3 regions of the Streptomyces sp. NPDC043952 genome follow, and region 2 is predicted to be linked to each of the others. Evidence: riboswitches for the same ligand, from Rfam matches in the RefSeq annotation. Region 2 holds a riboswitch; each other region holds the start of a gene.

Region 1 (2,255 bases), on a different contig from region 2:
GGCCGACGACACCGGGCGTGTCGTCATCGTGGACCGGCCCGGCGCCGTCCAGACGCAGCTGCTCATCGGCCGCGTCGGCCCGGACCGGCACGACCGGGTGTGGCCCGCCCAGGTGCTCGGCACCTACTGCCTCGGCGGCACCCTCACCTCCCGCCTGGACCGGGTGCTGCGCGAGGAGAAGGGCTACACCTACGGTGTGCGCGCGTTCGGGCAGGTGCTCCGCTCCGGACCCGACGGCAACGGCGCCTCCATGCTGGCCATCAGCGGCTCCGTGGACACCCCCAACACCGGCCCGGCGCTGGACGACCTGTGGAAGGTGCTGCGCACCCTCGCGGCGGAGGGCCTGACCGACGCCGAGCGGGACGTCGCCGTGCAGAACCTCGTCGGGGTCGCGCCGCTGAAGTACGAGACCGCGGCGGCCGTCGCGGGCACGCTCGCCGACCAGGTGGAGCAGCACCTTCCCGACGACTTCCAGGCGACGCTCTACCGGCAGTTGGCCGCGACGGGCACCGTGGAGGCCACCGCGGCGGTCGTCAACGCCTTCCCGGTGGACCGCCTGGTGACGGTTCTCGTGGGCGACGCGTCCCAGATCAAGGCGCCGGTGGAGGCGCTGGGAATCGGCGCGGTCGCCGTGGTGTCGGCCGAGTAACCACCCGCGCGGGCAGCCCCCTGGGGGCGGTGCCCGGACAGCGGATCAGGCCCCGACAGGGGATGGGCCCTGACGGCGATGGGGCCCTGACGGCCTACGGGTCGTCAGGGCCCCACTTTGTTCCACTCTCTTCCCAAGATGTCCGGATTGGGGCGGAGGTTGCCCGTCTGCCCTGTGGGATGCGCTACAAAAGCCGCCTTCTGTTTGAGGATTGGCGGCCGGTCCGCTTAGCGTCGTCCGGGTTGTCCGTCGGGCAGTGCGCCGCAGCCGCGGCACCGGACAGCCATCGCCGAGTCCCCGAGGCGCGAGCCAGGGGAGCCGGGGACCCACCTGTCCCTGGGGTGAATCGGGCCCGTCCGCGCGCGAGTGCGGGGCCCGTAGGAGACCTTCCTGCTCCTAACCCGTCAGCTAACCCGGTAGGCGAGAGGGAAGGAAAGGAACAGCCACGCACATGGCGTTCGCATGCGCCACCGGGAAGCACCGCAAGCCCGGCCGGGTCAAGCGCACCACCGCCCAGGCGGCCGGTATCGCGGCCCTGACCACCACCGGTGTCATCGGCACCCTCGCCGCGTCCCCGGCGCTCGCCGCCGAGACCCCCGTCGAGCAGACCGGCCTCACCCCGGTGCTCACCGCGAGCGACGACCTCGCCGAGCACATCGACGCCCAGGCCGTCGCCCAGCAGCGGATCGCCGAGCACGAGGCGGCCGAGAAAGCCGCCGCCGTGCGCGCGAAGGAGGCCCGCGAGGCCAGGGCACGCGCCGCCCGCGAGGCCGAGCGCAAGCGGCTGAACGCCTTCGTCGCCCCGATCGCGCACTCCTACGTGTCCACCGGCTACAAGGCCAGCAGCTCCCTGTGGTCCTCCGGCTCCCACACCGGTATCGACTTCCACGCGATGACCGGCACCCCCGTGCACGCGGTCGGCGCCGGCACGGTCGTCTCCACCGGCTGGGGCGGGGCGTACGGCAACCAGATCGTGCTCCGCATGGCCGACGGCATGTACACCCAGTACGGCCATCTGTCGTCCATCGGAGTCACGGTGGGCCAGCGGATCACCGCGGGCCAGCAGATCGCCCTGTCCGGCGCGACCGGCAACGTCACCGGCCCGCATCTGCACTTCGAGGCGCGCACCGGCCCCGACTACGGCTCCGACGTCGATCCCGTCGCGTACCTGCGCGGCCACGGCGTGAACGTCTGACCGACCGCACGCACCGAAAGCCCCGCCCTCCCGGCCGGGGCTTTCGCCTTTCCCGGACGTTCTCGCCCGGCCCTGTCCAAAAAATATCCATGGATCGAGGCCCGCCGTCGGAAATTGCGGCCCGGTGGAATAGAGTCACGGAAAACACGCGTTCGTCGTCGGCGTCGTGTCGCGGGCATTAAGGCGGAGGTCTGTCATGCGTATTCCGGCGCAATCGGTGTGCACGGCGATCCGGGACGATATCATCGCCGGCGCCCTCGAACGCGGGAGCCGGCTCACCGAGGAGGTGCTCGCCCGCCGCTACGGCGTCTCGCGCGTCCCCGTGCGCGAGGCCCTGCGCACCCTGGAGGCGGAGGGCTTCGTGGTGACGCGCCGGCACGCGGGCGCCTGCGTGGCCGAGCCGACCGAGCA
Region 2 (2,255 bases):
TCGACAGCCGCCAATCCGGCCTGGACATCGGCTTCGAGAGCCTGGTCCCGCACGCTCAGCCCGAACGGCCCGACGACGGTCACGAGGGGTCTCCTGTCTGCTGGTGTCTGCTGGCGATTACGCGGTTTGTCGATAGGTCGCTGCCATCACTCAAGTCAGCGTATCCGGTCCGGTTTCGATCACCGAGAGCGCCCACCCTGCGCCCACCCGTCCAGTCCGGGACGTATCGGGTCATGACTGGCATACCCCCGGTCGAATCATCACAACGGACATTTATCGATTTAACAGGTAATCGGGACCTTCGGGAACTTCTTCGCGATCCCGAGAGGGGCGGAGCACCGACTCCACCCCGCCGGGGGACGAATCCCCCATGCCCGATTTTCCACAGTTTGCCATTTCGTGAATTGGGTCACCCGACCGCGTTCCCGCGGGCGGCCCGCCGACACCTCCGCACGCCTTGTCGCGCAAGCGAGTTGAGCGTTGGCATTCGCAAAGGATCAAGTACCCCATAGGCTGCTGATCAAGGTCAAATGCCTCGATATAACAATTCCGCGCTTGTTCCCGGCATGCGCTCTCGCATACCTTCCCGAGCCATCGGGCGGACGCCGAATCCTGCCGCCGCCCGTACACCCATCGACGAACTCATTCGTACGGCAGGAGCGGGGGACCCAGGTAAGTCGCCGGACCGGACGACTCACATGGCGCAGCGCGTGACACAGCGCGCCGCACCGCGTGTTCGCACCGGGACGGCTTGGGGTCAAGCCACGCCTCTCACCAGGCACGGCCGGGCACCTCCCCGCCCGAACCCGACAGCTCACCTCGCAGGCGTAGGAGAGGAACGTCCCCATGTCTGCTGCCGTTCAGCCGCGCCGCACCCGTGCCAACCGTCTCGTCCGCCTGATCGCCGTCGCCGGCACCGGCGCGGCCGTGCTCGCCATGCCCCTGGTGGGCGCCGCCACGGCGTCCGCCACCACCGGCACGACGTCGGCCGCCACCACGCCCGCCGGGTACCCGAACAACCTCGACGGCTGGATCCGCGAGTCCCTCGCGATCATGGCCCAGAAGGGCATTCCGGGCTCCTACAACGGCATCTACCGCAATGTCATGCGCGAGTCCTCGGGCAACCCGAACGCCATCAACCTGTGGGACTCCAACGCGGCCAAGGGCATACCGTCCAAGGGTCTGCTCCAGGTGATCGACCCGACCTTCAACGCGTACCACGTGGCCGGGACGTCGTTCAACATCTACGACCCGGTCGCCAACATCACCGCCGCCTGCAACTACGCGGCCGCGCGCTACGGCTCGATCGACAACGTCAACGGCGCCTACTGACCGTCGCCGGGCCCCTGAGGGCCGTGGCACCACCGCTGCTCCCGGTCACCCGGCCGGGAACAGCCTTTCGAGGACGACGGCGATGCCGTCGTCCTCGTTCGACGCCGTGACCTCGTCGGCGACCGCCTTCAGCTCGGGGTGGGCGTTCGCCATCGCGACGCCGTGCGCCGCCCAGCGGAACATCGGGATGTCGTTGGGCATGTCGCCGAAGGCCACGGCGCCTTCCGCGGGGACCCCGAGCCGCTCGGCGGCCAGCGCGAGCCCGGTGGCCTTGGTCACCCCGCACGGCTGGAGCTCCACGGTGCCGGGCCCCGACATGGTGACCGTGGCCAGCGAGCCCACGACCGAGCGGGCCACCGCCGCCAACTCGTCGTCGGACAAGGTGGCGTGGCGCAGCAGGACCTTGCTGATCGGCGCCCGCCACAGGTCGTCGCGCCGGGCCACCCGGACCGCGGGCAGGGTCGGGTGGGGCATCCGGTATCCGGGTTCGATCAGGGTGAGCCCGTCGGTGCCGTCCTGGTCGACGGCGGCGAACACCGGGCCCGTCTCGGCCTCGATCTTGCCGAGCGCGGTCTCGGCCAGCTCCCGGTCCAGCCGGACCGACCACAGCATGCGGCCGGACGCGGCGTCGTACAGCTGCGCGCCCTGCCCGCACACCGCGAGCCCGGTGGCGCCGAGGGCGGTCAGCAGGGGGCGCACTCTGGGGGCCGGGCGGCCGGTGACCACCAGGTGCCGGGCCCCGGCCCGCGCCGCCCGCGCGAGCACGGCCAGCGAGCGCTCGGAGACGGTGTCGTCGCCGCGCAGCAGCGTCCCGTCCAGGTCGGTGGCGATCAGTGCGTACGCGGGGGAGGCAACCATGATCAGAGAATACGGACCGATCCCCTCCACCGAGCCCCGCGTCATCCCCCGACTCCCGTGTCATT
Region 3 (2,255 bases), on a different contig from region 2:
CCAGCAGGGCCTCGCCGACGAACTCCAGCTCGTGGTCGCCCCGCTGATCGTGGGCGATCCGGCCGCCCCGCGGCTGTTCGGACCCGGCCGGTACCAGGAGGGTCGGCTGCGGCTGGTCGAGTCCCGCCGGATCGAGGACGTCGTCCTGATGCGCTACGAGCCCACCGCGCCCGGCACCGGACCGGTGCTCACCGCCGCCGACCGGCACTGGCTGCGCACCGCCTGCGAGCTGGCCGCGCTGTGCCCGCCCTCGCGAACGGCCTTCAGCGTCGGCGCGGTCGTGGTCGCCGCCGACGGCACCGAGCTGGCCCGCGGCCACTCCCGCGAGGGCGGGGACCCGGTGGTGCACGCGGAGGAGGCGGCGCTCGCCAAGACCGACCCCGCCGACCCGCGGCTGCCCGGCGCCACCGTCTACAGCAGCCTGGAGCCCTGCGCCCGCCGCGCCTCGCGCCCCGCGCCCTGCGCCGAGCTGATCCTGCGGGCGGGGGTGCGCCGGGTGGTGACCGCCTGGCGGGAGCCGGACACCTTCGTGGTGGCGGCCGACGGCACCGGGGTGCTGACGGCCGCGGGCGCCGAGGTCGTCGTCCTGCCCGAGTACGAGCCGCTGGCCAAGGCGCCGAACCGGCATCTGCCCGGCCGATCCGGGGGCCCGTCGTAACCGATGTGCTTTCCGCCCTGGTGATGGCGTACAGTAGAGACATCGCCGCGGGGTGGAGCAGCTCGGTAGCTCGCTGGGCTCATAACCCAGAGGTCGCAGGTTCAAATCCTGTCCCCGCTACTGATGTCTCAGGGCCGGAATCCAGTTCATGGATTCCGGCCCTGGGTGTTTTCCGGGCCTCGAACGGGGGGTTACCCCCCGTGACCGTTCGACCGCCCAGCGCATAACATCTGAGTCACCATCAAAAACCGGGTGACTCGTGAACGGCGGTCAACTCGCCCGGTTTGGCGGCCCGCTGGGCGGTAAGTCCACGGGTTTGAACCTTAATGATCAAGCCGAACGGCTTGGAAAGTTCCCCTCCGGTCTATTAACGTTCGATAACGCAGCGCGGTCGTCCCAGCCGTCACCCGAGGCGGCTCCGTGCGCACGCGCCGAATCCCGCGAGGGAACCGGGGAACCACCACCTCTGGGGTGAATCACGCGGACACCACCGCGGACTCAGCCGAGTCCACGAGCGGTATACGCGCGTAGGAGACCTTCCTGCTCCGAACCCGTCAGCTAACCCGGTAGGCGGAGGAAGGAAAGGAGCACGCCCCCGTGGCGTCCAACCGGCCCGCCCCCGAAGCACCGTTCGTGCCCGCTCAGCGCGCACCCGAGTCGTTCGGCCCCGGCCCCGAAGGCGACGGCCCCTGGGAGGAGTGGAACCCCGGCGAGGAGTCCGTCGCCCCGGTCCGCGGCCGCCACCGCGTCGCCAAGCAGCGCGGCGGCTTCGCCCGCAGCTCCACCGTCCTCGGCGTCGGCGTGATCGCCGCCGTCGGCGCGGGCGGCATCGCCAGCGCCAACCCCGGCAAGCCGCCGGTCTCCGTCTCGATGCCGGACCTGCCGGACGTCTCGGTGCCGCACCTGTCCACCGTCGAGCACTTCCTCGGCGACGACTCCGCCGAGACGCCCAAGGCCGAGACCGCCACCGCGCTCACCGACCTCGGGCGGACCACCGAGGGCGCCACGGACACCGGCGCGGGCGAGGCCCTGCGCAACCGGATCATGGCCCAGGCCGAGCAGCAGCAGGGCCAGGCCGACAGCAAGGCCACCGCCGCGATGGTCGCCGCCGCCCAGCAGCAGAGCGACGCGGCGGCCGCCAAGGCGGAGAAGGAGGCCGCCGCCAAGGCCGCCGACGCCAAGGAGCAGGCGGAGGCCGACGCCAAGAAGGCGGCCGAGGCCAAGCGGCTGGCCGCGCTCGCCAAGCAGTACACGCTGCCCGTCGTCTCGTACACGATCACCGGCACCTTCGGGCAGCCCGGCGCCATGTGGTCCTCCGGCTACCACACCGGCCTCGACTTCGCCGCCCCCACCGGCACCCTGATCAAGGCCGTCCACGGCGGCACCATCACCCAGGCCGGCTGGGCCGGCGCCTACGGCTACCGCACCGTCCTCACCCTGGACGACGGCACCGAGCTGTGGTTCTGCCACCAGTCCTCGATCAACGTCTCGGTCGGCCAGAAGGTCACCACCGGCGAGGTCATCGGCCGCGTCGGCGCCACCGGCAATGTCACCGGCCCGCACCTGCACCTGGAGGTGCACCCGAACGGGCAGCCCA

Evidence for each region. A riboswitch is a leader RNA that binds a small molecule or an ion and turns the genes downstream of it on or off. The one in region 2 is predicted to bind cyclic di-AMP.
Region 1: another riboswitch for cyclic di-AMP. It lies ahead of AC069R_RS16510 (M23 family metallopeptidase); the one in region 2 lies ahead of AC069R_RS28040 (transglycosylase SLT domain-containing protein).
Region 3: another riboswitch for cyclic di-AMP. It lies ahead of AC069R_RS28385 (M23 family metallopeptidase); the one in region 2 lies ahead of AC069R_RS28040 (transglycosylase SLT domain-containing protein).

What each region holds. Positions count from the first base shown of each region.
Region 1 is NZ_JBWKES010000012.1:80,167-82,421, reverse strand. Features, by position in the region: gene AC069R_RS16515 (M16 family metallopeptidase) at 1-649, shown strand, start outside; cyclic di-AMP (ydaO/yuaA leader) riboswitch at 927-1,087, shown strand; gene AC069R_RS16510 (M23 family metallopeptidase) at 1,101-1,844, shown strand; gene AC069R_RS16505 (GntR family transcriptional regulator) at 2,041-2,255, shown strand, end outside.
Region 2 is NZ_JBWKES010000034.1:45,720-47,974, reverse strand. Features, by position in the region: gene AC069R_RS28045 (polyprenyl synthetase family protein) at 1-83, opposite strand, end outside; cyclic di-AMP (ydaO/yuaA leader) riboswitch at 625-843, shown strand; gene AC069R_RS28040 (transglycosylase SLT domain-containing protein) at 847-1,332, shown strand; gene AC069R_RS28035 (HAD family hydrolase) at 1,378-2,190, opposite strand.
Region 3 is NZ_JBWKES010000035.1:46,949-49,203, forward strand. Features, by position in the region: gene AC069R_RS28375 (dihydrofolate reductase family protein) at 1-658, shown strand, start outside; tRNA gene AC069R_RS28380 (tRNA-Met) at 705-778, shown strand; cyclic di-AMP (ydaO/yuaA leader) riboswitch at 1,078-1,246, shown strand; gene AC069R_RS28385 (M23 family metallopeptidase) at 1,256-2,255, shown strand, end outside.